One region of the Micromonospora sp. DT15 genome, then DNA from elsewhere that is predicted to be linked to it. Evidence: riboswitches for the same ligand, from Rfam matches in the RefSeq annotation. Region 1 holds a riboswitch; each other region holds the start of a gene.
What was found. Region 1 has a riboswitch for cyclic di-AMP ahead of ACLQ3F_RS18455 (NlpC/P60 family protein). Riboswitches for the same ligand answer to the same signal wherever they lie in the genome.
Positions count from the first base shown of each region.

Region 1 (7,523 bases):
TGCTGCCGCCCGACCTCTGGTGAGTGCGGACCGCCTGGCGGGTGGTGAATCCAGTGGACCGGCACCGACCGTAGCGGAAAGCTGTGGGGATGGAACCGATACAGACGGCGATCATCGTGCCGATACCCGAGGCCGAGAAGGCGGTGGGCCCCTTCCGGGCATCGCTCGACCGGGCCGCTGGGTGGGGGGTGCCAGCCCACGTGACCGTCCTCTACCCGTTCCTGCCTCCGCAGCAGATCGATGAGCAGGTCTTGGCCGTACTGCGCGAGACCATTGCCGGGATCCCGCGGTTCGACGTCGCACTGACGGACGTCGGCTGGTTCGGTGACACGGTCGTCTGGCTTGCTCCGCAGCCAGCTCGCCCGTTCCTGGAGCTCACTTCGGCGGTGTGGCAGCAGTTTCCCGAGGCGCCCCCGTATGCCGGGGCGCACAGCGATGTGGTGCCGCACCTGACCATCGGTCACGACGCCGCCAAGGCCACGCTGAGCCACGCCGCGGAAACCGTCTCCACTTACCTACCGATCAACGCGGCCATCGACAGAGTCCGGCTGATCGCCGGAACGCCGGACATCAGCCCTTGGCGCACCGTCTGCGAGTTCCCGCTTGGCACCACGCCACCTGCGCCTGCTGGTACGGAGGTCACAGCGTCCTGGCCAGGGCCTCGATCGGGGAGCGGGTGACGGGCGACCGTCACTCAACCAGGCATCGGTACGGGGTCCTCGCCCATCAGTGGTGCAACTTGCAAAAGACCCACGTCAGCTAACTGTGTGACCGACGTACTGACGTGAGCCAGCAGAAGGCGCGCGGGGACAGGGCGGTACATCAGTTGGCGCCGCTCCTGACGTGCAACCACCGGGCCGAGGAGGGCGCAGGGTTGATGAGGCGAACGAACAGGCGGAAGATGCGGACGGGCCGACGCAGGCCAACCACGCTAGGTGAGTGGGCAGCGTTAACCAGCAGCATCGCTGCGCTCGTCGTTGCCGTCTCTGGCCTTCTCGCGGCTCTGCAGTAGCGGAGGCACCGCAAGCGCAAGAAAGCGATCGGAACGGATGAAGGCCCAGGTCGGGAACATGTCCTGACCTGGGCCTTCATGGTGGAGCGGGTGACGGGAATCGAACCCGCACTGTCAGCTTGGGAATCGGATTGATCACGCCGGTGAGCAGTCGCGCCGCCTGGCTATCGAGCACGGAGGGGACCGGTCGCTGTCGTGCGAGGAGCCGCTGTTGACCCCTGCTGACCGCTCCATCGGGCACGGGTCGGGCACGGCGGGCGTAGACAAGGGCTGGACTTGTAGGCGGTCTTGTCGAAGCCCGGCGGTCGTCCGCCGTGGCCCGCGCCGCCTGGATCATCCCGCGCCGACTGGTTGTAGCCTCGGCCGTTATGAGTTGGCTGCCTGACGACTTCGTCCACCCCGTCTACGTGCCCGTGCCCAACACCGCGCTTCACCTGCGGCCGATCCGGGAGGCGGACACCGCGATCGACTACCCCGCCGTGATGGGCTCCCGAGAACGCTTGTGGGAGATCTTCGGCCCGGCCTGGGCTTGGCCCAAGGAGACAATGACCTATGAAGAGGACCGCATCGACTTGCTGCGGCACGAGAAGGAGATAGCCGCGCACCAGTCGTTCAACTACGCGCTGCTGGACGAGGAGGAGACGGTCATCTTTGGCTGCGTCTACATCGACCCGCCCGAGCGCACCGGCTCAGACGGAGAGGTCTCCTGGTGGGTGGTGGACGACCTCGTCGGCGGCGAGGTGGAGCGCGCGCTCGACGCGCTGGTGCCGCAGTGGATCGCCGCCGACTGGCCCTTCCGGCAGCCCCGTTATCTGGGCCGCGACATTACCTGGCAGGACTGGCTCGCGCTGCCGCGCGCCTCGTGACACCGCGCGGCTGCCATCCCGTCTGCCATCGACCCGCCCTCCTGGGAGCGGGCCGCCGCCCGGCCCGCCACGTCAAGCGGACCTTGACGGCCCGTGCGGACGCTGGCGGGTCGGGCGGTGGTCTGCTCGGCTTGCCCGGGTCGATGGCAGGCGGGATGGCCTACCGGGATCGGGCACGTAACGGGCACGCCAAGCCGAAGAAGTGACCGGAACGAATGAGGCCCAGGTCGGGAACATGTCCTGACCTGGGCCTTGATCGTGGAGCGGGTGACGGGAATCGAACCCGCACTGTCAGCTTGGGAAGCTGATGTTCTGCCATTGAACTACACCCGCAAGCGGCACCACTGTACCCGAGTCATCGAGCCCATGCACCCAGGCACCCCCGGTGACCGCAGGTGTCCGCGGACCGTGCCGCCCGGGTCGGCCGGGTTGATCCACTCGGCTTCCTGGAAGTCGGGGCATCCGCAGCGCCGGGATACCGCGGTTTCGCCGAAGTCGAGTGGATCATGCGGGAGTGGCGGCTCGCCGGGTGTGGCGGGCGTACGCATCGGTGCCGGCTCCGTCACCACGGAGCCGGCACCGATGATCTTCCGGTGGTGTGGTCAGGCGGCCGTGCACTGCACGTCACGGCTGAGGAGGGTCGGGCGCGTCTGCGGGACGGCGAGGGGCGCTGCCACCGCCGACTGGGCGTTTGGGTCGAGCCAGACCCGAACGGCCGGCCGGCTCGGCCCGAGACCCGGAATGCCCGCGATGTGCTGCTCGCGGCGGGTGAGCATGGCCACGTCGACGGTGAACTCGAAGAGCCGCCAGTCGACCTGCGGCTCGGCCCGGGCGCTCTGCGCCAGCTGCGCCACCCGGATCGGATCGGTCACCGGGCGGGCGTGACCCGCCACGTACGCCTCGTCGTCGCTCTCCTCCGCAGGGAACGAGTGCAGCGCGTAACGGCCGTCACGTTCGAGGTCGCGGCGCTTGGGCGAGTCGATGATGAAGCAGAACAGCCCCTCGGCGGTGATGACCGGGGAGACCGGATGGACGCGGGGCCCGCCGTCGGCACGGACCGTGGCCAGATAGCCGAAGCCCGGCCCGTACTGCTGAAGGAGAACGCGGATCCCGTCGGCGAGTCGGGGCTCGTCGGCGGCGAATTCGGACCAGGAAGCCATGTGGGCATTCTATCGAACAAATGTACGAGTAGCGACCTCGACGCGCTGGTCCGGCACCGAATCCGGCCACTTCCGGCAACGCGGCTATGGTGGTCCGATGCTGCTCTCCGACCGTGACCTGGTCTCCGAGATCAAGGCCGGCACGCTGGGCTTGGAGCCGTTCGAGCCCACCCTGGTCCAACCCTCCAGCATCGACGTCCGACTCGACCGGCTGTTCCGGGTCTTCAACAACCACCTCTACACCCACATCGATCCGGCCATGCAGCAGGACGACCTGACCTCGGCGGTCGAGGTCCCCGACGGCGAGCCGTTCGTGCTGCACCCGGGGGAGTTCGTGCTCGCCTCGACGCTGGAGGTCATCTCGCTGGGTGACCAGCTCGCCGGCCGACTGGAGGGCAAGAGCTCCCTGGGCCGGCTCGGGCTGCTCACGCACTCCACCGCCGGTTTCATCGACCCGGGCTTCTCCGGCCACGTGACGCTGGAACTCTCGAACGTGGCGAACCTGCCGATCACCCTCTGGCCGGGCATGAAGATCGGGCAGCTCTGCATCTTCCGGCTCTCCTCGCCAGCCGAGCACCCGTACGGCTCGGTGGTCTACGGCTCGCGCTACCAGGGCCAGCGGGGGCCGACACCCAGCCGCGCCTGGCAGCACTGGCGCACCTGGCCCACCCGCTAGGACCAGAACGACGAGGGCCCGCCGCGAGGAGATCGCGACGGGCCCCTTCGGTCACACTGGGTCAGCCTGGACGGCCATAGCTGTGGATCGGGCCGTCGTCGACCTTCTTCATCTTGACCGGTTGACCGGCCTGCGAGGCGTGCACCACCCAGCCACCGCCGACGTACATGCCGACGTGGTGGATGTCGCTGTAGTAGAAGACCAGGTCGCCGGGGCGCAGGTCACCCTTGCTGACGTTCTTGGTGACCCGGCTCTGCGCGGCGGCGTTGTGCGGCAGCGACACGCCGGCCTTCGCCCAGGCGGCCAGCATGAGCCCGGAGCAGTCGTACGAGTTCGGACCCTCGGCACCCCAGACGTAGGGCTTGCCGATCTGCGCGCAGGCGAACTTGACCGCGGTGCCCGCGGCACCGCCGGGGTAGCTACCCGGGCAGGGCGCCGGGCGCAGCGGACCGCCGCCGCCGCTGCCGTACACCTTCAGGCGCAGCTTCTGCAGGCGTTCGATCTCGTCGTTGATCTGCTTCTTCTTCGCCGCCAGCTGGGCTTCCGTGCGGGTCAGCTGGGCCACCATCTCGTCCAGTGGCGCCTTCTGCGCGGCCAGTTGGTCGCGCAGGTCGGCCACCTGGCGGACGTCCTTCTGCTGGTCGTGCGCGAAGCGGTCGAGCATTTCGAGCTGGCCGACCACCTCGCTGGGCGACCGGCTGCCCAGCATCGCGTTGACGGTCGAGACGTTCTCACCCATGTAGGCGCGTACGGCAAGGGCGCTGACCTTGTCCATCGCGGCGTCGACCTGGCGCTCGAGCGGAGTGATCCGGGCGGCCAGCGCGTCTGCCTGCTTGCGCTTCGCGGCGAGGTCGATGCGGGTGGCGTTGTGCCGTTCGATGACCGGTTCGAGCTTGTTCCAGTCGGCGTCGATCTGGCGCTCGATCTCGGCGACGGAGGGGTCGGCGTGGGCCGGCGTGGCACTACCGGTCAGAACGACGGCGACGCCGGCCAGCGCGGCGAGTGCGGTGGTGAAGCGGGACCAGCGTGGGCGCGGCACTATCGACGCCGGGCCGGCTGATGCCGACCGCTCGGACGACGGCCGCGGGGCATGGAGTGCCACCGGGGTTCCGTACTCCTTCTTCCTGACCGCCTACCGGGTTAGCTGACGGGTTCGGGCGGGAAGTCGGCGCCCTACCGCAGTGGCTGCGGATTCACCCCGAGGGACCTGGGTCCCCGGTTCGCTCGGAAACGACTCGGCGGTGTCGGTCCGTTACCGCCCGGGGTGGGCGGAGCTGCTGTCGGGCCGACAAATGACCAGAGTAGAGACGCCCGTTACCGATCCGCAACCCGTGCGGCCGTGACACTCCGTACGGATTGGACGAGGTCACTGACCGTGTGTGAAGAATTCTTTCCGTGCACTTCGATAGATGGAAAGGTATTGACGCGATCTCCCGGACGGCGCGATGGTGACCTGACCTCACTCCGCGAGAATCTAGGGGGTTCGATGCACCATCCAACCCTGTCGACAGGCTGGCGCGCGCTGCTCGCCGCCACCCTGGTCGCCGCCGCGACCACGGTGCCACTCTCCGTCGGCCCGGCCGCCGCCGCGCCCACCACCGACCGCCAACAGCAGTACGCCGACGCGGCCACCGAGTACGGCGTACCGGCCGTCGTGCTGCTCGGCGTCTCCTACCTGGAGTCCCGTTGGGACACCAACGCCGGCACACCGAGCACCAGTGGCGGCTACGGCCCGATGCACCTCACCGACGTGCGGCACGTGGCCGCCCTACCCGGACGCGGTCACCACAACGCCGGCGCCGAGGACCCACGCGGTGACGGCTCCCGGCCGGCCCGGGTGCCCGCGCCCCGACCGGTCGAGGCACCCGCCCCGTCCACCGCCGCGTTGCAGACCGTCGACGCCGCCGCCGCGCTGACCGGTGCCGCCCCCGAGGCACTGCGTACCGACGCGGGCCTCAACATCCGGGGTGGGGCCGCGCTGCTGAGCGCGTACCAGAGGGATCTGGGCGCGACGGTCGGCGCGGACACCGACCCGGCGGCCTGGTACGGCGCGGTGGCCCGCTACTCGGGCGCGGACAGCGCCGACGCCGCGGCGGCCTTCGCCGACGAGGTCTTCACCACCATCGGCGCGGGCGAAGCCCGGGTGACCGACGACGGCCAGCGGATCACCCTGCCGGCCCGCACGGTACGGCCCGAACGTTCCTGGCTGGACCGGCTGGGCCTGCGCCGGCTGGCCCGCCCGGACGGGGTGGAATGCCCCCGCACCATCTCCTGCGAATGGATCCCGGCGCCCTACCAGGCGTTCGGCGAGGGGGACTACGGCAACCACGACCTCTCCGACCGGCCCGCGCGGCAGAAGATCGAGTACATCGTCATCCACGACACCGAGGCGAGTTGGGCCACCACCCTGCAACTTGTCCAGGACCCAACCTACGTGAGCTGGCACTACTCGCTGCGCTCGGTCGACGGGCACATCGCCCAGCACGTCAAGACGAAGGACGTCGGCTGGCACGCCGGCAACTGGTACGTCAACGCGAAGTCGATCGGGTTGGAACACGAGGGCTTCGCGGCGCAGGGCACCTGGTACACCGAGGCGATGTACCGGACCTCGGCGAAGCTGGTCCGGCACCTGGCGCTGCGGCTGGGCATCCCACTGGACCGCCAACACATCATCGGCCACGACAACGTGCCCGGCACCATCCCCTCGACAGTGCGGGGAATGCACTGGGATCCGGGCCCCTACTGGGACTGGACGCACTACTTCGACCTGCTGCACGCCCCTCGACTGGACACCGGCACCCCGGCCACCGGGCTGGTCCGGATCGACCCGGACTACACCACCAACCAGCCGGCGTTCACCGACTGCGTCACGGTGGGCGTGCCCTGCGCTCCGCGCGGTTCCTCGTCGGTGGTGCTGCGCAGCGCGCCGTCCGCTGACGCGCCGCTGGTCAACGACATCGCGCTCCGCCCGGACGGCAGCCCGAACACGATGGCGGTGTCGGACCACGGGGCCCGGGCGTCCGCCGGGCAGACGTACGCGCTGGCCGGCCGGCAGGGCGACTGGACGGCGATCTGGTACCTCGGGCAGCGGGCCTGGTTCCACAACCCGGCGTCCGCGCCGACCGCCAGTTGGACCGTCGGAGTCGTGGCGACGCCGAAGCCCGGAAGAGCCACCGTTCCGGTCTACGGACGGGCGTACCCGGAGCAGTCCGCGTACCCGGACGGGGTGCCCTACCAGGCGATCACGCCGCTCCAGTACACGCTGGCCGCCGGGCAGCGGTACTCCGTCGGCGCGGTGCTGGCCGGCGAGTACTACCGGGCCAGCACGTTCGACGGCTCCTCACCCGGCGACTGGACGGTCATTCGCGGCAAGAACCGGTACGCGCAGATCCAGTTCGGCCACCGGATCATGTACGTCGACCTCGCCGACGTGCAGCTGTTGCCCTCCCCGGTGGGGGCACCCCGCTGAGAACCACGACGGCCCCCGGTCGGTGACCGGGGGCCGTCGTGTCGCGCGAGGTGGATCAGCCAGGTCTGCGGAACCCGGCGACGGGCATGGTGGTGATGCTGGACACCTGCACCGGCTTGCCGGCGCGTGGCGCGTGCACCATCTGGTTGTTACCCAGATACAGCCCGACATGACTCAGGCCGGAGAAGAAGAACACCAGGTCACCGGGGCGGGCGTCGGCGCGCGAGATGGCCTTGCCCTCGTTCCACTGGTCACCGGTGTGGTGCGTCAGGTAGATCCCGGCCGCCTTGTAGGCGTACTGGGTCAGCCCCGAGCAGTCGAACGAGTTCGGCCCGGTGGC
Region 1 is NZ_JBNCKJ010000008.1:3,330-10,852, reverse strand. Features, by position in the region: gene ACLQ3F_RS18480 (2'-5' RNA ligase family protein) at 90-680, shown strand; gene ACLQ3F_RS18475 (N-acetyltransferase) at 1,381-1,878, shown strand; tRNA gene ACLQ3F_RS18470 (tRNA-Gly) at 2,138-2,211, opposite strand; gene ACLQ3F_RS18465 (pyridoxamine 5'-phosphate oxidase family protein) at 2,481-3,038, opposite strand; gene dcd (dCTP deaminase) at 3,136-3,714, shown strand; gene ACLQ3F_RS18455 (NlpC/P60 family protein) at 3,776-4,816, opposite strand; cyclic di-AMP (ydaO/yuaA leader) riboswitch at 4,830-4,965, opposite strand; gene ACLQ3F_RS18450 (N-acetylmuramoyl-L-alanine amidase) at 5,201-7,183, shown strand; gene ACLQ3F_RS18445 (NlpC/P60 family protein) at 7,239-7,523, opposite strand, start outside.

Region 2 (7,523 bases), on a different contig from region 1:
GTGCACGACGCGCACGCCGTCGCGGCTGACCGCGTACGAGCGGAGCATGTCGCCGCAGCCGTCCGGGGAGGCGTCGTCGACGGCGATCAGCTCGACCGCGTCCGACTCGCTCGCCGGGATGTCGGCCCGGATCGACTCGAGGCACTGGTACAGGTACGCCTCGACGCCGTACACGGGCACGACGATGCTCAGCAGCGGTGCGTGCGTCGGCTCATTGACCACGTCCGCCACCTTCGACGACCCGGGTGGCCGGCCCCGGAACCTGACGTTGCCGCCGATGGTGGACTCTCTGAACTCCCGCCCAGCGGGAGGTTAACGCCGAACCGGTGGGCGGTTTCCAGCCCGGGGAGCGCGGGGTCATGGGGCGGGTGGGATGCGTCCGGTTCACCCGGGAGTGACCCGGTAGGGTGCCTCGGTGCGGCCCTGCCGGGTCGTCGTGGGCGTCGCCGTCGCGCCGTCCGACGCCGCGCCGAGGAGGCTACGACAGTGCTGGTGACCCTGCCGAGCGCCGGGATCCCGGCATGACGAGCGTCGCCGCGACGTCGGCCGCCCGGCCCGCACCGGCCCCGCCCCGGCTGCCCTCGCTGACCGGGCTGCGGTGGATCGCCGCTCTGCTGGTCTTCGGCTTCCACGCCGGCACCATGCGGATCATCGCCGAGCCGGACTACAAGGCCGTCATCGACGCGCTGTTCACCCTCGGTCTCTCCGGGGTGCAGTTCTTCTTCATCCTCAGCGGTTTCGTGCTGGTCTGGTCGGCCCGCGAGGGCGACTCGCGGCGTACGTTCTGGCGGCGACGGATCGCCAAGATCTACCCGAACCACCTGGTGCTGTTCGTGGCGACGCTGGTGGTCGCCTGGTGGTTCGCCGACCCGGTCCTGCCGGCGGCGGCGTTGGAGAACCTGCTGCTGTTGCAGGCGTGGGATCCCCGGCCGGGCTGGTTCTACAGCATCAACACCGTCAGCTGGTCGCTGTCCTGCGAGTTCTTCTTCTACCTCTGCCTGCCGCTGGCGCTGCCGCTGCTGCGCCGGGCCCGGCCGAAGCTGCTCTGGGCGCTGATCGTCGCGCTGCCGCTGCTGATCCTCGCGCTCTGGCCGGCACAGGAGTTGGTGCCGGAGGTGAGCCGTTGGTGGTTCACCCAGATCTTCCCGCCGGTGCGGTCGCTGGAGTTCTGGTTGGGCGCGGTGGCGGCCGAGTTGATGCGCCGAGGGCTCTGGCGCGGTCCCAAACTGACAGTGGCCAGCGGAATCTTCCTGGTCACCTGGGTGGTGGCCGCGCAGTGGATCCGCGCCGAGCTGTGGACCACGCTGCTCGCGGTCGCGTACCTGTTGGTGATCACCGCTGCCGCGGACGCGGACGTGCGGGGTCGGCGCTCGCCGTGGCGGTCCCGGCCGCTGGTCTGGCTCGGTGAGGTCTCGTTCGCCTTCTACCTGGTGCACGTGCTGGTGATGACGACCGTGCTGCGGTGGAGCGGAACCTGGGGGATCGGCTTCGGAGGCTGGCGTGGCCCGGCCGTGGTGCTCGGTTTCCTGGCGGCGAACCTGATCCTCGCCGGGTTGCTGCACCGCTTCGTCGAAACCCCGATGATGCGTCGGCTCGCGCCGCGCCGCGCGGCCCGTCCAGCACCCGTCCCCCGTCAACGCCCGGCCGGCGACGACGACGCGCGAGACCCCGCGAGCATCGCCCGCGGCGAGGTCGACGGACCTGCCGGCGAGGCCGGTCAGGCCGGCGGTCGATCAACCTACGTCGACCTGCGCTGACGGCGTCCACCCTGGTCAAAGGGGTCGGCGCGGCGTGATCCGACACGCCCGTGGTCGATGCGCACGGGTTGGCGCGAGGCGTAGCGTGGGGACGTGCTTCCGGTCGCGTTCACCTGTCCGCTGTGGTGGGTGGCGCGCTGGGCGACTCGGGTGCTGACCAGCCTCGCCGTCGTCGCGGCCCTGGCGCTCGGCGCAGGCCCGGCCACGGCCGCCACGTCGACGCCCGGCACGGGGCCCACGTCGAGCGTGGTGCCGACCACTGTCGCCGGCTCGCTGGCGGCCTCCTGCCGACACGCCGCGCCAACGGGGTCAACCGTCATCAACGCCGGCCGTGCGCAGGGCGACGATGGTGCCGACGCCATCGGGTCGGGGGCACACGGCGCGGCCCGTCCGGCCCCGGCGAAGGCCACCGAGGAGTCGGTCCCGACCTGGTCGGTCGACTCGCCGGTGGCGCTCCCCGGCGATCAGGGCACCAGCGCGGCCGGCGTGCTGCCGGCCAGCGCGGCCGAATCTGACCGGCTGCCCCTCGTCCACAGTGCGAGCGGTCGGGCTTCCCGGGCCCCACCCGGGCGCTGAGCCACCGGGACGACCGTCCCGCCGCCGCGCCCTGTCGACCCACCCGCTCCCTGACCCGCCGACCCCGTGCCCGCCGTGGCCCGCTGGTCGGCGCGGCTTTCCATCGCACTGCTCTCTCTCCCCGAGGTGCCGACCATGGAGACCGTCGTCTTCTACCAGTTCGTGACCGAGGTGCCGCGGGCCGCCGCCATCTGGTCGACGCTGTTCCTGCTGACCCTGGGCCTGCTCACCGTGCTGGCCGCCCGCCCCGAACGGGCTCGGCCGACCGGCGACCCGGTCCCGGCCGGGCCCACCGCCCAGGAGTTGGCCGCCGCCGAGGCCGTCGACAGGCGCCGCTACGCCGAGGAGGTGGCCGTTGCCGCGGCCCGCGCGGCCACCACCGCCAAGCGGCGGCGTGCCGCCTGGCTGACCGCTCAGGAACAGCTGGAGCAGGCCTGGATCGGGTACGACGAGGCGGACGCCGCCGCGCGTCGCTTCGCTGGCGCGGGGGCACTGCCCACCCCGCAGACCCCGCACACCCCCGCCGAGTACGCCGCCCGGGAACGCTATCTGCACCGGGCGGCGATGGCGGCGTACTGGCGGGGCGACCTGACCATGGCGCAGCTCGGCGACGTGTTCGGGCACCGGCGCGGCTGGGATCCCCGGCGACACCCGGTCGAGCAGGAGGTGCTGATCAGCCGGGTGATCCGGGATGCGCGGTCGACCGACTACCAGGTGGCCGCCGACCGTGAGCGGGTCGCCTGGCGCGACGCGGAGTTGGCCGCCGAGTCGGCTCGTGCCCTCGCCGAGGAGGCGTACGCGGCGGCGGCCCGGCTCCGTCCGAGCGTGGCCCCCGCGCGCCGCACGGTCGCCGGGGCGTTGCGTCCCGCCGTCGTGGCACTGTGGCGCCCGGCCCGGGTGGGTTGAGCCCAATCCGTTATGTGAGGCCGGTCACCCAATCGGGAAATGGGACGTCCGACGCGATCGACGGGATTGTTCCCGCGATTGTGGCCGCGTTCTTTACGGCCTGTCCGGTTGTCGCCCGTAGGCGTCGCCGTAACTGGTTGTCCCATCGAGTCACATCATCGGCATTACGCGCAGAAATTGTGGCGCCAATTGGGGTTTACGCAGGTGAACCTGGCTTGGCAGGGCGTTGGGACGCCAGTAGTGTCGTCCCGTCCGGTGCGGTAACCGATCGCAAGACGCGACGCCGCATCGACCCGCTTAATCGTGATCAACGAACCGGGGACCCACCAGTAAGTCCGGGGTGAATCCGCGAGCCACGGCCCGCGGTAGGGCGTCTTCCCGCCCGAATCCGTCAGCTAACCCGGTAGGCGGTGTCGGAAGGAGTCCCATCCTCGTGCAGCACCTTTCCACCCCTCGGTTGTTCCCTCGCCTCCACGGCGCGGCGGTGCACCCGCTCATTCGTCGCGTGACGGTGAGCTGACCCCCGGGTCATCGCCTTTCCCGCCCGGCCGATCCGGGCGTTCCCCTGAGCGGTTCACACCCGCGGACCACTGTCCGCGCGCTGGCGCCTGCCCGAATACCGGTCCGGCCCCGGTGTGCCGCTCTCCCCCCGATCCGTGGAGGACCCCGTGAAGCACACCCTGCAGCGCCAGCTCCGTCGCCTCGCCACCGAGCGCCCGTACCAGATCGTCGCCGCCTCCGCCGCAGCCCTCGCGATCGCCACCACCACCGGCGCCCTGCTCACCACTGCCGACGACGCCCCGGCCGGCCAGCGCACCGCGACCACCGTCGCCGAGATGCGCAGCGACGTCGCCGCCTCCCGCAGTGAGGCTCGGGACGCGTCCCCCTCGGCCAGCGCCGCGCCGACCACGGCCGCCCCGGCCACCAGCGCCGCGTCGCCCGCCGCCAAGGCCAAGAGCAACCCCGACCTCACCCGTAAGCCGACGCCGCCGAAGCCCCCCGCGACGAAGGTGCTCGACTACGACTACGAGGCGCAGAACACCTACTACAACTGCGGCCCGGCGGCCACCCGGAACGCGCTCAGCGCCGCCGGCATCGACCGCACCCAGGAAGAGCTCGGCGCCGAACTGGGCACCACCGAGATGGGAACCAACTCGGCCGAGGACACCACCCGGGTGCTCAACGCCGAGGTGAAGGGCTCCCCGTACCGGACCCGGATGTTCCCCGGCGCGCCCAGCCCGGCCCAGATGGACCGGCTCCAGGCCGACGTGGTGAAGGCCGTCACCGACGGCCGGGGCGTGGTGGCCAACGTCGTCGGGGACGCGGTCGACACCGACGGCGGGTGGCACTCCTACGGCGGTGGGCACTACATCGCCGTGGTGGGCTACAAGGACAACGGTCGCACCGTGCGGATCGCCGACTCGGCGAACCCGGCCGACCCGTCGTACTGGATCACCACGATCGACCTGGCCAACTGGATCACCAGCCGGGGCTACTCCGCCTGACCCGGGCACCCTGACCGCCGCGGGCGCCGTCTCCCACAAGGGGCCGCGCCCGCGGCGTTTGTCCGCCCGGCCCGCCATCGACGGCCCTCGTACCCGACCGTGAACCGTGGGAGACTGCGGCCGTGGTGGATGAAACGGGTGGTCACACCGGCCGCGGGCCGGTCCTGCTGCTGCTGCACGGCATGGGAACGACCGGGGACGTGTGGTTGCCCTGGGCCCCGTACCTTGAGCAGCACTGGCCCGGGCGGTGGCTGGCACCGGACCTCGCCGGCCACGGCTGGGCGTCGCCGCTGCCGTCGTACTCCTTCGCGGGCTTCGCTCAGCAGATCGCGCGGGCCCTCGTCCCCGACGACCGGCTGGTCGTGCTCGGGCACTCGCTGGGTGGGGTGGTCGGCCTGGCGCTGGCCGCCCGCGATGCCGGAACGCCGGTGGACGCCGTGGTCGGGCTGGGCATCAAGGCACTCTGGTCACCCGCCGAGCTGAGCCGCGCCGCCGAGCTCGCCGCCCGACCGGTGAGCTGGTTCGCCACCCGCACCGAGGCGGCTCGCCGCTACCTGCGGGTCGCCGGGCTCACCGGTCTGGTCCCGCCGGACCACCCGGTGGTGGAAGCCGGGCTGCGCCAGGTCGACGGCCGGTGGCGCCTCGCCATGGACCCGGCCGCCTTCGCCGTCGGCGAGCCCGATCTGGCCGCGCTGCTGGCGGCGACCGACGTGCCGGTGGTGCTGGCGCGCGGGGAGAACGACCCGATGGTCACCGACGAACAGCTCAAGGAGTATGGCGTACCGGTCGCCACGCTGCCCGGTCTCGGACACAACGCGCATGTGGAGGACCCGGCGGCGGTGCTGGCGCTGCTGGATCCTTACCGCTGAGCGGCTATGCCGGTGCGGTCGCGGTGAGCGCCTCGGCCGGTGCCAGCTCCCGGCGGGCGGCGGCCAGGAACGCCTCGGCGTACGACTCGGCCGGGAAGTCACCCAGGTAGCGGCGGCGGGTGGCCCAGCGGGCCTCGGCCAGCGGGTCGGTGTCCAGCAGTGCGGTCAGCACGTCGTCCAGGTTGGACATGTCCCGACGCAGCACGTAACCCGACCCGGCCAGCGGGAACCGCTCCACGAACCGGTCGCCCTCGTCGCCCATGTCGGTGACCGCGTACGGCTTGCCGGAGTAGAGGAAGTCCGAGATCACTCCGGACACGTCGGAGACCAGCGCGTCGGCGGAGTTGACGCACTCGGTCAGGCTCAGCTCCCGAGCCGCCGCGCCGACCACGTGCTGGCGGCCGGTGCGGGCCCGGTCGGCGACGAGCAGTTCGGTCAGGCGGCCCAGTTGCCGGGCCGATGCCGGGTTCTGCGTGGTGTACGGGTGGGCTCGCAGGATCACCGTCGCGCCGCGTTCCAACAGTCGACGCAGCAGGCTTTCGGCCACCGGTAGCGAGCAGTAGTCGGCGTCGGCGTGGTGCCCGGTCCAGGTCGGCGTGTAGAGCACCGTCGGGTGCGCCAACCCTCTTGCGGGCTCCGGGCGCACCTCGATCGACTCGACCTGTGGACGACCCACCACCACGAACTTGTCGGCCGGGATCTGCACTCCGGCGCGGGCGTACCTGTCGATCGCCGCCTGCCCGGCCACGAAGATCCGGTCGAAGATCCCCGACACCGGGTTGGCGCTCGGCGCCTTGTCGCTGTCGCCGTGGTGCAGCTGGATGTGGGTGAGCTGGGTGAAGCGGACGCAGTGGCTGTTCTTCGCACCGTGGTTGACGTAGAACGCCGCCCGTAGGCTCGGCACCAACGCCTGGTCCATCGCCCCCAGGGTGGGGCAGTAGACCACCGGCGCGTCGGTGGCCGCCGCGATCGGGGCCAGGAACTCCGGCTCACGCAGCACGACCAGGAACGGTCGGCCGATCCGTTCCAGGTACGGCAGCCACATGGTGACCTGGTATTCCGAGCCCGGAGGCGCGGAGAAGTAGAGCAGGAACTCCGGCTGGTGCCGGCGCAGCGCGGCGGCCACCGGCCCGCCACCGGCGCGTGGCCGGAACCGTCGCCGGGCCAGGTCCAGCGCGACCGCACCGGCGCCCGCCCCGACCAGCAGGCTGGCGGCCAGGGCCACACCGGCCGGCAGGGCGAGCGCGGCGGCGAGCGCCAGGGCGGCGAGCAGCCCGAGCAGGGCCGTGCCGAGCCGGTCGGCGATCAGCGGCGTCCAGGCGCGTACCGGCAGGTTGGCCGTCCGGATCTCCAGACCGCCGGCGGTGCGCAGCGGCCCCACCAGCAGCACCAGACCCAGCAGGACCAGCCCGGTGGCGACCAGCGCGAGGTTGAGCCCGTCGTCCAGCCGCCGGGAGTAACCGACCAGGATCGCCGCGGCGATCAACGCGGTCTCCGCCACCAGGTCGGCGCCGGGCCGGATCCGCTGCTCGGCGGCCGAGGCGGCCAGCGCGGCGACTGCCAACGCCAGCCCCCAGCCGGTGGCGCCGGTCAAAGCCAGCACGACGAAGGCCAGCACGGCCAACCCGGTGGTCAGGCACCGGGCGGCCAGCTTTCGGACCAGGTCGCCGCGCATGTCGCTCCGTTCGTGGTTCGGCAGCCGTCGGCGTCAGTTGGCGGACGTCGCGCCGGCCGGTGCCTCGACCCGACCCGGCCCGGACTGCGCCGGCACGGTCGGCGTGGGCCCGTCACCGGGTGCCCGGCGTACGTCGATCACCTGACCGGTCAGGTCGGAGATCAGCACGTCCAGCGACGACTGGGCGACGGCCTCAGCGGCGAGCAGGGTGTGCTCCGGCTCCTCGCCGAAGGCC
Region 2 is NZ_JBNCKJ010000006.1:385,459-392,981, reverse strand. Features, by position in the region: gene ACLQ3F_RS16430 (glycosyltransferase family 2 protein) at 1-222, opposite strand, end outside; gene ACLQ3F_RS16425 (acyltransferase family protein) at 522-1,757, shown strand; gene ACLQ3F_RS16420 (hypothetical protein) at 1,851-2,333, shown strand; gene ACLQ3F_RS16415 (hypothetical protein) at 2,469-3,239, shown strand; cyclic di-AMP (ydaO/yuaA leader) riboswitch at 3,524-3,664, shown strand; gene ACLQ3F_RS16410 (C39 family peptidase) at 3,896-4,744, shown strand; gene ACLQ3F_RS16405 (alpha/beta fold hydrolase) at 4,867-5,613, shown strand; gene ACLQ3F_RS16400 (CDP-glycerol glycerophosphotransferase family protein) at 5,618-7,288, opposite strand; gene ACLQ3F_RS16395 (D-ribitol-5-phosphate cytidylyltransferase) at 7,322-7,523, opposite strand, start outside.
Region 2: linked by a shared signal. The riboswitch ahead of ACLQ3F_RS16410 (C39 family peptidase) and the one ahead of ACLQ3F_RS18455 (NlpC/P60 family protein) in region 1 are both predicted to bind cyclic di-AMP.

Region 3 (7,523 bases), on a different contig from region 1:
ACGCAGTGCCACCAGGTGCCCGTACGCGCCCAGGTAGGGCTCCAGGTCGGTGACCGGCTGCCCGTCCCGGCTGACGGTCAGGGTCAGCGACGACGTCCGACCGGGCTGCGGCGCACCGGTCAGGGTGACCGTGTAGCCGTCGACAGTGGTGCTGGTCGTCGGGGCGGGCAACGGCCGTTCGGTCAGCACGCCGGGGACTGTCACGTCCACGCCCAGGGTCAGCGGATCGCCCCCGGTCGGGGTGAAGTCGGCGAACGCCCGCCACTGTCCGGGACCGGCCAGCGGGGTGTCGACCCGCCAGGTGCCGTCCGCGGCCAGCTCGGGGTGGACGTGGCGGAAGCCGGAGAGGTCCCGACGGGCGACGATCAGGTGCATCTGCTTGTCGTGCGCCACGTCGTACCGGATGACCGGGCGGCCGTCCGGGCCGGTGATCCGGAAGGCGAACTCGTCGGCCGGGGCGTCGAGCGGTTCGAGGGTGTAGCCACGTTCGGAGACGAGCAACCCACCGGGCAGCCGATCGCCCGTCCCGCCCCGCTCGTCCGCCGTCGGGGTGGCGGCGGCATCGTCGTGCCGGCTCTCGGCGACCGGGGCGGGGTCGACGACCCGGCCGATCCCGTAGGCGGCGCCGAAGACCGCCGCCAGGCCGACGGCGAACCCGGCCAGTTTCGTCACGGTACGCACGCCGGCCCGCCGATCACGCGTCGACGAGGTCGTAACCGGCCTCGTCGACGGCGGCCCGGACGACGGCGGTGTCCAGCGGCTGGTCGCTGCTGACGGTGACCCGGCCGGCGGCGAGGTCGACCTGGACGTCACGCACACCCGCGATGGCGCCGACCTCAGCGCTCACCGCGCTGACGCAGTGCCCGCAGGTCATGCCCTGCACCTGGTACGTCGTGTCGACCATTGGATCGTCTCCTTCGTGGTACCGGTACCCGGTGGGGGTATCCCAACAGAACCGACCGTACCATACCCCCTGGGGGTACGCTATCCTGGTCGGTATGACCGCACCCACCCCGATCCGCGGATACACCGCCAGCAAGGACCAGCTGCTCGCGCGGCTCCGCCGCGTCGAGGGGCAGGTCCGGGGCATCGAGAAGATGGTCGACGACGACCGCTACTGCATCGACGTGCTCACCCAGATCTCCGCCATCCAGGCCGCCCTCGACAAGGTGGCCCTCGGGCTGCTCGACGGGCACGCCCGGCACTGCATGCACGAGGGCGCCGCCGATGGTCGGGCCGACGAGATGGCCACCGAGATGATGGCGGCGGTCGGCCGGCTCATGAAGCGCGGCTGACCGCGCTCAGTCCGGCGCGGGATCGAGACGGACCCGGCGCAGCAACTGAGCGTTGAGCGCCACCACGATCGTCGACGCCGACATCAGCACCGCGGCCACCGCCGGGCTCAACGCCACACCCGCCCAGGCCAGCACCCCGGCGGCCAGCGGCAGCGCCACCACGTTGTAGCCGGCCGCCCAGGCCAGGTTCTGTCGCATCTTCCGGTACGACGCCCGGGACAGCCGGACCACGGCCCCCACCCCGCGCGGGTCCGAGGATGCCAGCACCACCCCGGCGGACTCGATGGCCACATCGGTGCCCGCGCCGATCGCGATGCCCACGTCCGCCCGGGCCAGCGCCGGCGCGTCGTTCACCCCGTCACCGACCATCGCCACCACCAACCCCCGCCGCTGGAGCTCGGCCACCCGATCGTCCTTCTCCGCCGGCAGCACCTCGGCGAAGACCTCGTCGACGCCGGGCCGGAAGCCGAGGTCGGCGGCGACCGCCTCGGCCACCGGCCGGGCATCACCGGTGATCATGGCGATGGTCCGGACACCCTCGGCTCGCAACTCGTCGACAGCGCGCCGGGCCTCCGGACGCACCTCGTCGGTCAACGCGAACGCACCGAGCACGGCGTCGGGCAGCCGCACCAGGTGCAACACCGCGGCACCCCGCGCCGACCACCGCCCGGTCGCGGCCTCCAGCTCCGCCGGGAGCGAAAGGCCCAGCTCGCGCAGCAGCGCCGGCCCGCCCACCGCGTACTCCGTACCGTCGATTGTCGCCTTCACACCGCGGCCCGGCAGCGACCGGAACCCGGTTGCCCGGGCCGGGCCGCCGCGGCCGGCCGCCGCCACTATCGCCCGGGCCAACGGATGTTCGCTCTCCGACTCGACACCGGCCGCGATCCGCAGCACCTCGTTCCGCTCGACGCCGGACGCCGTCGCCAGGTCGGTCACCCCGTGCTCGCCCCGGGTCAACGTGCCGGTCTTGTCGAAGAGCACCGCGCCGACGGTCCGCATCCGCTCCAGGGCCAGCCGGTCCTTGACCAGAATCCCGGACCGTGCGGCGAGCGCGGTGGAGAGCGCGACGACCAGCGGGATGGCGAGACCCAGCGCGTGCGGGCAGGCGATCACCAGGACGGTCACCGCGCGGACCACCGCCTCGTCGGGCTGACCGAGCGCGGTCCAGACCAGCACGGTCAGCACGGCGGTCCCGGTGGCCAGGTAGAACAGCGCGGCGGCGAACCGGTCGGCCAACAGTTGGGCCCGTCCACCGGAGGCCTGGGCCTGCGCGACCATCCGCTGGATGCCGGCGAGGGCGGTCTGCTCACCCAACGCCTCGACGCGCACCCGGATCGCCGAGTCGGTGGCGACGGTGCCGGCCACCACCCGGTCGCCAGTCGACCGGGCGACCGGCCGCGACTCCCCCGTGATCATCGACTCGTCCAGCTCGGCGCCGCCCTCGACGACACGGCCGTCCGCCGGTACCCGACCCCCCGGCCGGACCAGCACCACGTCGCCGATCCGCAGACCGGTCACCGGCACGGCCTCGACCCGCCCGTCCGCCGCCACCCGTTCGGCCTCGTCCGGCAACAGCGCGGCCAGCGCCGCCAGCGCTCCCCGGGCCTGTCCGATGGCCTTCATCTCCTGCCAGTGCCCGAGCAGCATGATGGTGACCAGCGCGGCCAACTCCCACCAGAAGTCCAGGTCGAAGACGCCGACGCTGGTCGCCAGGGACGCGGCGTATGCGACGGTGATCGCCATCGCGACCAGCAGCATCATCCCGGGCGCCCGGTCCCGGACCTCCCGAACCGCGCCGACCAGGAACGGCCAACCGCCCCACCAGAACACCACCGAGCCGAGCACCGGGCCCACCCAGCCCTGACCGGGGACGACGTCCCCGCTCAGGCCCAGCCGACCCGACACGAGATGACTCGTCAGCACCACCGGGATGGTCAATACCAGGCAGACCCAGAACCGACGGCGAAACATCGCCGGATCGTGTCCGGCGTGCTTGTCGTGTCCGGCGTGCTTGTCGTGCGGCACGGGTTCGGCGTGTCGCGGTCGGTCGGGGTCGGGCGGTGACGGAGCGGGCATGGCTCCAACATGCCGCCCCGGAGACCGCCGCGCGAGCGGTTCGGCCGCCCGACACTCCGCCACGACCTGCAACCCCCGGAAGGGCTGGCTAGCATCTCCCCCGATGGCCCTCCGAATGCCGCTGCACAGTCGGGCACCGGCGCCGCCACGTCGTGGCGGTGCCCCCAGCCGACCGGGCCGAGCACTGACCGTCCGTGATCAAGCGGTCGTCAGGCAGCGATCCGCCCCGCCGTCCGCCGCGTTTCCACCGCAACGGTGAACCGCCCGGCCCGCTGACCCGTATCCCGCACCGGATCGTTGGGAGTCTCACCTTGGCCGCCGACCACACTCACCCTGCTCCGTCCGCCCCGCCTCGGGTGCGACGGATCCTCGTCGTGACTGTGGTGCCCCTCTTCGTCGCCACCGTGCTGGCCGCGGTGCTGCTCTGGCCGCGCGGCGGGTCACCGCAGACCGATGGTGGTGCGGACGTGCCGCGCTACCCCGGCACTGTCACCCGGGTGGTGAGCGAGCCGTGCCCGCCGGCGCCGTCGGTCCCCGAGGGCACACCGAGGCTCGGCGACGGGCGGTGCGGCACTGTCGACGTGCGGGTGGACGACGGGCCGACCGCCGGCCAGCAGGTACGGACTCCGGTGCCCGACGGGCCCGGCGCACCCCGGGTCGAGGTCGGCGACGAGGTCGTCCTGGTCGAGCTGGCCGACCCGACCGATCCCGCCACCAGCAACTGGAACATCGCCGAACACCAACGCGGCACCCCGATGGTGTGGCTGGCGGTGATCTTCGCGGTCGCGATCGTCGCGTTCGGTCGGTGGCGGGGTCTGGCCGCGCTCGCCGGGCTGGCCGCCAGCTTCGCCATCCTGCTCACCTTCGTGCTGCCGGGCATCAGCGCCGGCAGGTCACCGCTGCTGGTGGCGGTGGTCGGCTCGGCCCTGATCATGTTCGTGGTGCTCTATCTGACCCACGGGGTCACCGCACAGACCTCGGTCGCGGTGCTCGGCACCCTGGGCAGCCTGGTCCTGACCGGCGTGCTCGCCACAATCGCCACGGCCGCGACCCACCTCACCGGCTTCGGCAGCGAGGACGCCACCACCCTGTCGATGTTCCAGGGCGACGTGGACCTGCACGGTCTGCTGCTCGCCGGAATCATCATCGGGTCACTCGGGGTGCTCGACGACGTGACGGTCACCCAGGCGGCCACCGTCACCGAACTGGCGAGCGCCAACCCCGGGCTGACCCGGTTGCAGCTCTACCGTGCCGCCACCCGGGTCGGCCGCGCGCACATCGCCTCCACTGTCAACACCATCGTGCTGGCCTACGCGGGTGCGTCACTGCCCCTACTGCTCCTGCTCACCGCCGACTCGCGGCCGATCGGGCAGATCCTCACCAGTGAGTTCCTCGCGCAGGAGATCGTCCGCAGCGCGGTCGCCACCCTCGGTCTGATCGCCGCCGTGCCGCTGACCACCGGGCTGGCCGCGGTGGTCACCGCCGCCGGGCGCGCCGACGCCTCAGCGCTCACCGACGCCTCAGCCCCCACCGACGCTCCCGCGCCCCGGCCCCAGCCGGACCGCAGCGAGGCGCTGGCCGCACTCAGCTCACCGCGAACGGCCGGCTCCGACGAACCGGACCGGACGCGGACCGCACCCCCACCCGAGGCCACCGACCGGTGGCCGAAGTCGAACAGGAGCACGGATACGGCATGGTGACACTCCTCAGCGTGACCAGATCGGGCATCCACCCTGAGAACCCCGTCACTGGTCACAGAACGCTATGGCGAAATGACGCTTTTGGTCGGCATCCAGGCGTAGCTCAGCCGGTCGACTCTCGGGTAACCTCGCTGCCGGTTACCGATGAAGGCGCGAAGCGGCGCCTGCGGTGCCACCGCCCAATCGCCAACCGGCGAGCCGGGGACCCAGGTACCTGGGGTGAATCCGCATCAGCGGTAGGGGCCACTTCCGCCCCGAACCCGTCAGCTAACCCGGTCGGCGGTCGACGGAAGGGAACATTGTGACGGCACCCCTACGCCGCTGGTTGACACCCGTGGTGGCCGTGATCGCCGCACTGACCGTGTTCGCCGGGCCGTTCCCGGCGCACGCCGCCCCGACGAACCCCACACCGTCCGGGCACGAGGAGGACGGCGAGCCCAAGCTGCTCAACGACGTCATCGAGCAGGCCAACCGTGACTACTCCGCCGCGAAGTCCAAGCTGGACAAATCCAAGAAGCGGCAGAGCGAGTTGGCGGCGGAGGTCAACCGGGCCAAGGCCGACCTGGACGCGTTGGCCCCGCAGGTCGGGCAGATCGCCGCCCAGGCGTACCGGACCGGCCGGATCGGTGCCGTCGCAATGCTGCTGGAGAGCGACGCGCCCGACTCGTTCGTCCAGCGCGCCGGGCTGCTCGACGAGATCAACATGGTCAACGAGAAGAAGCTCTCCGAGGTCAACGAGGTGAAGTCCCGCGCCGAGCAGGCCAAGCTGGCCCTCGACACCGAGGTGCGCGAGCAGCAGAAGCAGACCGCCCTGATGGCGAAGCGCAAGAGCGAGGCCGACAAGGCGCTCTCCCTCGTCGGCGGCAAGGGTTTCACCGGCGGCCTGGTGGATGCCACCTCCAAGGTCGCGAAGATCGGCCCGGGTCGCACGGCCGACGGTGACTGGAAGGCCCAGTCGTGCAGCGAGAACGACCCCACCACCTCCGGCTGCATCACGCCGCGCACGCTGCACGCGTACAAGGAGGTCAAGGCGGCCGGCTTCAACCGGTTCGTCGGCTGCTACCGCCCCGGCGGGCCGTGGGAGCACCCGAAGGGCCGCGCCTGCGACTGGTCGCTACAGAAGAGCGGGTTCTCCCCGTGGCACAACAACGACACCAGGACGTACGGCAACAACGTCGCCGCGTTCCTCATCCGTAACGCCGACCGGCTCGGCATCTACTACGTGATCTGGAACCGGCAGATCTGGTTCCCGGCCACCGGCTGGAGTTCGTACAGCGGGCCGTCGAACCACACCGACCACGTTCACATGTCGCTGCTCTGACCCGCCCGATCTCCGTCGAGGGCCGTTCCGCGTGACGCGGAGCGGCCCTCGTCGCGTCAGACGGTGGCAGGCGCGGCCGGGTCGGTCGAGGCCGGAGTCGTCAACGTCGTGAAGCCGGCCGGCACAGCGGCCACCGGACGTACCGCTCCGGCTGCCAGTCGGTAGGACACGCCCACCACCGCGCACCGCCCCCGCGCCACCTCGTCGGCCAGCACTGGCGACTGCCCGAGCAGCGTCTCGACGGTCTGTGCGATGTGGATGTCGACGATGCCGTCGATGTCGTCCACGCCCTCGGCCGCGGCCCGGCGCAGGCTGGGCAGCACGGCGTCGACCACGGCGCGCAGATGGCCACTCGGCGCGGTACCGGTCGCGGCGGACTCCCGGGCGGCCTGCACCGCACCGCAGGAGTCGTGACCGAGCACCACCACCAGCGGGGTGCCGAGCACTGTCACCGCGTACTCGACGCTGCCGAGCACCTCGGGGCCGGCGGTGTGCCCGGCGGTGCGAACCACGAACAGGTCGCCCAGGCCTCGGTCGAAGATGATCTCGGCAGCCAGTCGCGAGTCCGAGCAGCCGACGATCACCGCGAACGGGTGTTGCCCGTCGGCCACCGCGGCCCGGTGCCCGGCATCCTGGTTGGGGTGGCGTGGGGCGCCATCGACGAAACGCCGGTTGCCGGCGACCAGTTCGGCGTACGCCCGGGTCGGCTCACTGAGCGCGGTGGCCCCGTCGGTGGTCCGCTGCGGACCCGGCTGACCGCCGGAGCTCCCGGTATGACTCATCCCGCACCTCGTCTCGACGCATCTGACCTGGTCAAACCGGCTTTCCGCCGGGCGGGCGGCGGGCGCTGGCTCGTGCTCCACCGTCACACGCACCGTAAGATGCGTCAAGGTATGCGTGATTTAGATTTCATACGTTGACTCCGGCCACACCCTGGGCAACCTTCCCGGGGCGGGGCGGACCAGACTCTCGCGAGGGCAGACGGACATCCGAAAGGGCGGTCACACGATGGCGAGCACGGTGACAGGCGACACCGGCAGTGGGCGGAACTGGACGTTCCTCACCAATCACGGGCACGTCCTACTGGCCATCGCCCGCAATCCGACCGCCCGGCTGCGTGACGTCGCAGCC
Region 3 is NZ_JBNCKJ010000007.1:79,615-87,137, reverse strand. Features, by position in the region: gene ACLQ3F_RS16935 (hypothetical protein) at 1-681, opposite strand, end outside; gene ACLQ3F_RS16930 (heavy-metal-associated domain-containing protein) at 695-904, opposite strand; gene ACLQ3F_RS16925 (metal-sensitive transcriptional regulator) at 999-1,295, shown strand; gene ACLQ3F_RS16920 (copper-translocating P-type ATPase) at 1,302-3,266, opposite strand; gene ACLQ3F_RS16915 (YibE/F family protein) at 3,683-5,071, shown strand; cyclic di-AMP (ydaO/yuaA leader) riboswitch at 5,238-5,368, shown strand; gene ACLQ3F_RS16910 (coiled-coil domain-containing protein) at 5,373-6,392, shown strand; gene ACLQ3F_RS16905 (carbonic anhydrase) at 6,449-7,174, opposite strand; gene ACLQ3F_RS16900 (helix-turn-helix transcriptional regulator) at 7,401-7,523, shown strand, end outside.
Region 3: linked by a shared signal. The riboswitch ahead of ACLQ3F_RS16910 (coiled-coil domain-containing protein) and the one ahead of ACLQ3F_RS18455 (NlpC/P60 family protein) in region 1 are both predicted to bind cyclic di-AMP.

Region 4 (7,523 bases), on a different contig from region 1:
CCGAGCGGTCTGAGTTCCGGGAGTTCCTCAAGGCGTGGTGGCCTCGGCTGCACCCCCGGCACGTGCTCGGCTGGCTGGCGCAGCCGGACCGGCTGCGCCGGTACGCCGGTGGGATCCTCTCCTCGGCGGAGATCCGGCTGCTCAACGCCGCATACCAGAACCTGGACTCGGCCGGGCTGACCATCGCCGACGTGGCACTGCTGGACGAGCTGGACGCGCTGCTCGGCAAGCCCGCGCAGCCGGCCCGCGCGCGACGCGACCCGTTCCAGCTCGCCGGCGGCGTCCGTGAGCTCAGCACCCTCGGTGAACGGCAACGGGCGGCCCGCGCGGCGGCCCGGGAGCGCCCCGAGGACTACCGGGACTACGCGCACGTGGTGGTGGACGAGGCGCAGGACGTCTCGCCGATGCAGTGGCGGATGATCGGTCGACGCGGCCGACTGGCCTCCTGGACCGTGGTGGGCGACCCCGCGCAGACCGCGTGGACCGGCGATCCGGAGGAGCTGACCCGGGCCCGCGACCAGGCGCTGGGCCGGCGTAAGCGACACGACTTCACGCTCACCACCAACTACCGCAACTCGGCGGAGATCTTCGCGGTGGCGGCGGCGGAGATCCGGCGGCTCTACCCGGACCTTCCGCTGCCGACCGCCGTCCGCTCCACCGGGGTCGAGCCGGTGGAGCTGGTGGTGCCCGCGACGGGCTTGGAGACCGCGACCGTGGAGGCCGCCGCCGGCCTGCTGGCCGAGGTGGAGGGCACGGTCGGGGTCATCACGCCGGTCCCTCGCCGGGACGAGGTCGCCGGTTGGCTGGGCGCGCTCGGCGCGCCCAGGTTGCAGGTGGTGACCAGCCTGGAAGCCAAGGGCATGGAGTACGACGGGGTGGTGCTGGTCGCCCCGAGCGAGATCCGGGCGGATCCGGGCGCCGGGGTGCGCACCCTGTACGTGGCGCTCTCCCGGGCCACCCAGCGTCTCACCACCATCGACCCGACCGGCTGACGTGTGCGGACTGCCGCCAGCGGCACGCCCCGCCCGTACACTTGCACACATAGCGATGTGAGCATACATTTGACCGGGTCCCGACCAGCGGCGGAAGGTGGTTCTCGTGGGCGCAGGTCATGACCACCACCATGGGTCCGTTGCCAATGCCGCACACCAGCACCGGGGTCGACTCTGGGCGGCCTTCGGATTGCTCGCCACCCTGATGGTGGTCGAAGCGGTGGTCGCACTGCACACCGGCTCGCTCGCCCTGCTCTCCGACGCCGGGCACATGTTCACCGACGTGCTCGGCATCGGGATGGCGCTCGCCGCCATCACGGCGACCCGGCGGGCCACCGGCGACCCGCAGCGCACCTTCGGGCTCTACCGGCTCGAGGTGCTCGCCGCGCTGGCCAACGCCGTCCTGCTCTCCGGCGTCGCGATCTACGTGGTGGTCGAGGCGATCCGCCGCTTCGGTGACCCGCATGAGGTCATCGCCGGTCCGATGCTCGCGGTGGCCGTGCTCGGCCTGCTCGCGAACATCGCCGCGTTCGCGCTGCTGCGCGCCGGAGCCCGGGAGAGCATCAACCTCCAGGGCGCCTACCTGGAGGTGCTCGGTGACCTGCTCGGCTCGGTCGGCGTCATCGGCGCGGCGCTGCTCATCACCGTCACCGACTGGTGGTGGGCCGACCCTCTGGTCGCGGTCGCCATCGGCGTGTTCATCCTGCCGCGCACCTGGCGGCTGGCCCGCGCCGCCATCCGCATCCTGGTGCAGGCCGCCCCGGAGCACCTCCAGGTGACCGCCGTGCACGACCGGCTCGCCGCCGTCCCCGGTGTCGTCGAGGTGCACGACCTGCACGTCTGGACGCTCACCTCGGGCATGGAGGTGGCCTCCGCCCACCTGACCATGGCACCGGGCGCGGAGGTCGGCGCGGTGCTCACCGCGGCACGTACGGCCCTGCACGACGACTTCCGCATCGAACACGCGACATTGCAGATCGAGCCCGGCGCCGCTTCTGGAGCCTGCGGCTCCATCGAATGGTGACCGGTTCGTCGATTTCCGTGGTGACGCACGCACCGTCCGTCACATCGGCTGCAGCGGCCCCACCCGCACCGGTAGGCTCGGTCCCGGCCGTCACCAGGCGGCGCCCTCCCGGCGCCGGTGGCGGTCGCCGCCTAATCGCCCAACTGGGCGAACCGGGGAACCATGTTCCTGGGGTGTATCCGCGTCAGCGGTAGGGATCTTCCGTCCCGAACCCGTCAGCTAACCCGGTCGGCGGCTGACGGAAGGACATGCGCAGTGGCACCAGCACGACCACCCGCCGCCCGACTGGCGGCCCTGATCGTCGCGATGTTCGCCCTCGGCGTCGCGCTTCCGGCCGGCACCGCCTCGGCCGCTCCCCCGACCGGCCTGCGAGCCGCCGCACCCGACTCCGACGAGGAGGGCGGCACCCCGGCGTTGCGAGCCCAGCTCGATGCGGCCAGCAAGGGTTACCTGGACGCGAAGCGCGCCCTGGACACCTCAGTGCAACGGCAGAAGCAGCTCGGCACCCAGTTGAAGACCATTGAGGTCGAGATCGACCAGCGCAACGGCAAGGTCGGCGAGATCGCCGAGGTCGCCTACCGCACCGGCCGGCTGGGTGCGGTGTCGGCGCTGCTCAACAGCAACACCCCGGAAGGCTTCATGGACCGGGCGGCCGCGCTGGACGCGGTGGCGGCCAACGAGGACCGGGTGCTGCGCGACCTGCTGGACACCAAGGACAAGGCCAACCGCACCCGGGTCGCCCTGGACGGCGAGATCAACGAACAGCGCAAGCAGGTCGCGGTGATGGCCAAGCGCAAGGAGCAGGCCGAACGGGCCCTGAGTGTGGCCACCACGCCCAAGCCGCAGACCACCGCCGACGCCGGCTCCAACCGGGGCACCTCCAGCGCCAACGCGAAGGCCGCACCGCGCAACTCCGACGGCTCCTGGCCCTCCGAGTCGTGCAGCGTCAACGACCCCACGCCGGCCAACGGCTGCATCACCCCGCGCACCCTGCACGCGCTCAACCAGGCCAAGGCCGCGGGATTCACCCGGTACGTCTCGTGCCACCGCCCCAGCGGCTCGGGTGAACACCCGAAGGGCCGGGCCTGCGACTTCGCGGCGCAGAAGAACGGCTTCGGCGGCGACGCCACCGGCGGCGACAAGACGTACGGCAACAACCTGGCCGCGTACTTCATCCGCAACGCGGACCGGCTCGCCGTGCTCTACGTGATCTGGTACAGGCAGATCTGGCTGCCCAGCAGCGGGTGGAAGTCGTACAGCGGGGCGGGCGGCGACCCGTCCAGCGACCACACCAACCACGTACACCTGTCGGTCTACTGACCCACGCGTCGTGATGCCTGTGAGCCAGTGATGGCTCACAGGCATCATGTGTGTCCGGGGGCGGGGCTACGTCACCGGGCGTACCCCTGATGTCGTCGCTCGTCGGACGACCCGGCGGTGGCCGGCGGGCAGCATCGCGGTATGCCTCGGATCCGACCCACCACCCGCAAGGCGCTGCTCACCCTGCACCTCGTCACCTCGCTGGGCTGGCTCGGCGCCGACCTGGTGCTGCTCACCCTCGGCGTCGCCGTGCAGCGGGGTGCCGACCCGGCGGTGGTCTATCCGGTCACGGCCCTGGTCGGCACGGTGCTGTTCGCGCCGCTGAGCGTCCTGGTGTGGCTGATCGGAGTCGCCAGCTCGCTGCTCACCCCGTGGGGCCTGCTGCGCCACCGCTGGGTGCTGGTCAAGCTCGTGCTCACCACGGTGATGGTCGGGCTGGTGCTGTTCCTGCTCACCCCGAATCTGCGTCACGCCGGAGCGGTCGGCGCCGCCCTGCCCGCCCGCGATCGCGCCGACCTGGTCATCGCGCCGGCGGTGTCGACCAGCCTGATGGTCATCGCGACAGTGCTCTCCACCTACAAGCCGTGGGGCCGACGTCCCACCACCCGCCCGACCCACAAGAGCGCGCCAACCCCGATCTAACGCGCCCGCCCCGCCCTACGCGCCCGCGATCTTGCACTTACTGCGCCGACATATGGGTTCATCCCACTGATATCGACAGCTGAAACTGCAAGATCGGCGCGCCAGGGGCGCCGACGGGCTCGGCCCCGGGGCGGGTCGGGACGCGGGTCAGGGGTTAGGGGGCGGGGTGTTGTTGGTGCGGTCCAGGGCCGCGCCCAGCCGGGTGGCCAGGGCGAGGTGAGCGGCCTGGGCCTGGCGGAACGCGTAGCGGAACAGGGGCCTCGGCGCGGTCAGGGTGATCTCGACGTCGACGCGGGTCAGGCCGTCCGGCTCGGCGCGTAGTCGGGTGTGGTTTCGCACAGTGGTGGCCGGCCACTGGCGGGCCACCATGACGATCTCGTCGGCCTCGCTGATCAGCACGTCCGCGTGGTAGGTGGTCCGGAAGCGCAGCGGACCGGCCGCCAACCGGTCGTTGATCGTGTAGCTGGCCTGGGCGCCGGGCCGGGGCGGTACCCGGCGAACCCGCACGATCAGCGGATGCAGCTCGCCCTGCCGGGTCAGGTCGCTGAGCAACGCTGCCGCCTCGGCGGGTGAGCACCGCGCCTGGACGGTGTAGCTGAAGGTATCGCTGCTGAGCACACCGTCTCCCGCCGTCGTCTGGTCGCCCGATCGTCCCGTACCGATGTCTGGCTGGCAACGCCCCAGGGACCCTCAGCGCCGTGCCGGACCGGGCCGATGCGACGACCTGCCACCACCTGCGCCATTAAGGTCGGTTAGTACGGAATCTTCCGAAGGTGCCGGAGGGCGGCCAGCATGAACGGCGACGACCGATGAGTGGGCACGTGATGGTCTTCGCGCCCACCCCACAGCTGACGGTGATGGTGGACCAGCCCAACGACCACCCCGAGCTGCATCTGCACCCCGGCGGGCAGGGCGTCTGGCAGGCCCGGATGGTGCTCTCCCTCGGAGTCCACGTGGTGCTCTGCGCCGCCCTCGGCGGTGAGATCGGCCAGGTGCTGGAGCCACTGCTGGTCAGCGAGGGTGTGGACCTCAAGGTGGTGGTCCGTGACTCCGGCAGCGGCGGGTACGTGCACGATCGCCGCGACGGCTCCCGGCAGGAGATCGCCGACGTGCCCGGACAGCCGCTGAGCCGGCACGAGATCGACGAGCTGTACAACCTTGCCCTCGGCGAGGGCTTGCGGGCCTCGGTGAGCATCCTCAGTGGGCCGAACGAACCGTGGCTCGTACCGGCCGACCTGTACCGACGCTTTGCCGCCGACCTCGGCGCGAACGGTGCTCGGGTGGTGGTCGACCTCTCCGGCGATCACCTCGCTTCGGTGCTGGAGAGCGGGGTGTTCTTCCTCAAGGTCAGTCACGAGGAGTTGATCCGCGACGGCCGCGCCCGCAGCGACGACACCGAGGAGCTGACGCGGGCCATGTACGAGTTGCACGCGGGCGGCGCCGAGACGGTGGTGGTGAGCCGCGCCGACCAGCCGGCGTTGGCGCTCATCGACGGGGAACTGTTCCAGGTCGAGATGCCCCGGCTGGAGGCCGCCGACCCACGCGGCGCGGGCGACTCGATGACGGCCGGAGTGGCCGCCGTCGTGGCCAGGGGCGGCGACATTCGGACCGCCATCCGCACCGGCGCCGCCGCTGGCGCGCTGAACGTGACCCGGCACGGCCTGGGCACCGGGCGGCTGGACTCGATCACCGGGCTGGTGGACCGGGTCCGGCTGGTGCCGGCGGACACTCGGCAACAGGAGCGGACCACCCCGGACGAGTTGGCCGGCCGGGTGGTCGAGCGATGACCCTGCGGGTGTTGATCACTAACGACGACGGGGTCGCCGCGCCGGGCATCCAGGCGCTGGCCTGGGCAGCCAGGCAGCGGGGCCTGGACGTCGTGGTGGCCGCGCCGATGGAGGAGGCGAGCGGCACCAGCGCCGCGATGAGCGCCGTGGAGCGCGACGGACGGGTCGTCGTGAACGAGCATCCGCTGCCGGACCTGGCGGGGGTGCCGACGTACGGGGTTGCCGGGTCCCCGGGCTTCATCACGCTGATCGCCCTGCACGGGGCGTTCGGACCACCGCCGTCGGTGGTGCTCTCCGGCGTCAACCGGGGCGCCAACGCCGGGCGGGCGGTGCTGCACTCCGGGACCGTGGGCGCCGCGTTCACCGCCGCCAGCAATGGCTGCCGGGCGATGGCGGTCTCCCTGGACGTGCTCTCCGTCGGCGAGGCGACGGCCGCGAGCGGTGGTGCCGCAGTGGATGCCGCAGCCCGGATACGCGACGCCGAGCGGCACTGGGGCACGGCCGCGCGGGTCGCCCTGGACCTGCTCCCCCGCCTGACCTCCGCGCCCATGGAGAGCGTGCTCAACGTGAACACCCCGGACCTGCCGCACGGGCAGTTGCGCGGGGTGCGGCGCGGCACCCTGGCCAGCTTCGGCCAGGTGCAGATGACGGTGGCCGAATCCGGCCACGGGTTCGTCCGTACCTCGCTGGAGGAGCCGGGGCAGGCCGCACAGCCGGGCACGGACGTGGCGTTGCTGGCCGCCGGGTACGCGTCGGTGACGGCCATCCGAGCGGTCACCGAGGCGACCGACATCGACCTGACCGGTCTGGACGAGCAGCCCTGACGGGGAGACCCGGCGCGCTCAGGCGCCGGGGAGCACCTCGGGGGTGGGAGCAGCGCCGGCGAAGTAGGGCTCCGGGGCACCGAAGAGGCCGAGCAGGCCGGTCACCCAGAGCTGCCGGTGCACGAATCGGCTCGGCTGGGTCACCACCAGCTTGACGTCGCTGACCTCGGCCGTCTGGAAGCCGGCGACCATGGCGCTGATGCCGACCGAGTCGATGAAGGTGACCAACCTCATGTTGAGTTCGATGCGCAGGGGGCGGCCCTTGGCCAGCACCTCTGCGATCGCTTCGCGCACCTCGTACGCGGTGTCGACGTCGATCTCACCCCGCGGGGCGATCTCCACGACACCACCGGACAGAACCGACTTCACGATCGACAGGCTCACGCGAGCACCTCCACCCGCCCGTCCCCCGGGCGTCTCATCAGTACGCGGGCCGCGACCGAGAGTATTCCTCTGACGGCCTCGGTCGCCACCCCTCGGGATGAGCAATTCACGGATCCGGGCCCACAAAGCCACCCATATCCGTACTTTTCAGTATCTGATTACTCAAGACTTTTCGTTATCTGACCATCGGCGATCAGTCGGGACCGGCCCGCCGCCGAACCAGGGTAGCGGTCCGGAACCGGCGCGCCCGACAGGCGGCCCATGACCTACGCCCGCCCCGTGTGCCGTCGGCGTGTCGCCCACCGTCGGCCGGCGCGGCCCGCGCCCCCGGTTGCCGACGCGCCCTAGCATCGGCCGGGACACCACCGCTACGGAGAGGATCTTCGATGATCAAGCGACTTGCCGGGCTGGCCGGCGTCGGTGTTCTGCTCGCCCTCGTCCTGGCCTGCGGTTTCGGTGGCGGAGGCGACGATGACGACGATGACGACGACGACTTCGCCCGAGGTGTCGCCGTGTCAGCCGTGCGCTGATTCGGTGGCGCGCAGGTTCC
Region 4 is NZ_JBNCKJ010000004.1:11,512-19,034, reverse strand. Features, by position in the region: gene ACLQ3F_RS10315 (HelD family protein) at 1-992, shown strand, start outside; gene ACLQ3F_RS10310 (cation diffusion facilitator family transporter) at 1,099-2,016, shown strand; cyclic di-AMP (ydaO/yuaA leader) riboswitch at 2,135-2,266, shown strand; gene ACLQ3F_RS10305 (coiled-coil domain-containing protein) at 2,272-3,336, shown strand; gene ACLQ3F_RS10300 (hypothetical protein) at 3,478-3,978, shown strand; gene ACLQ3F_RS10295 (SRPBCC family protein) at 4,126-4,596, opposite strand; gene ACLQ3F_RS10290 (1-phosphofructokinase family hexose kinase) at 4,788-5,765, shown strand; gene surE (5'/3'-nucleotidase SurE) at 5,762-6,589, shown strand; gene ACLQ3F_RS10280 (STAS domain-containing protein) at 6,608-6,973, opposite strand; gene ACLQ3F_RS10275 (hypothetical protein) at 7,360-7,503, shown strand.
Region 4: linked by a shared signal. The riboswitch ahead of ACLQ3F_RS10305 (coiled-coil domain-containing protein) and the one ahead of ACLQ3F_RS18455 (NlpC/P60 family protein) in region 1 are both predicted to bind cyclic di-AMP.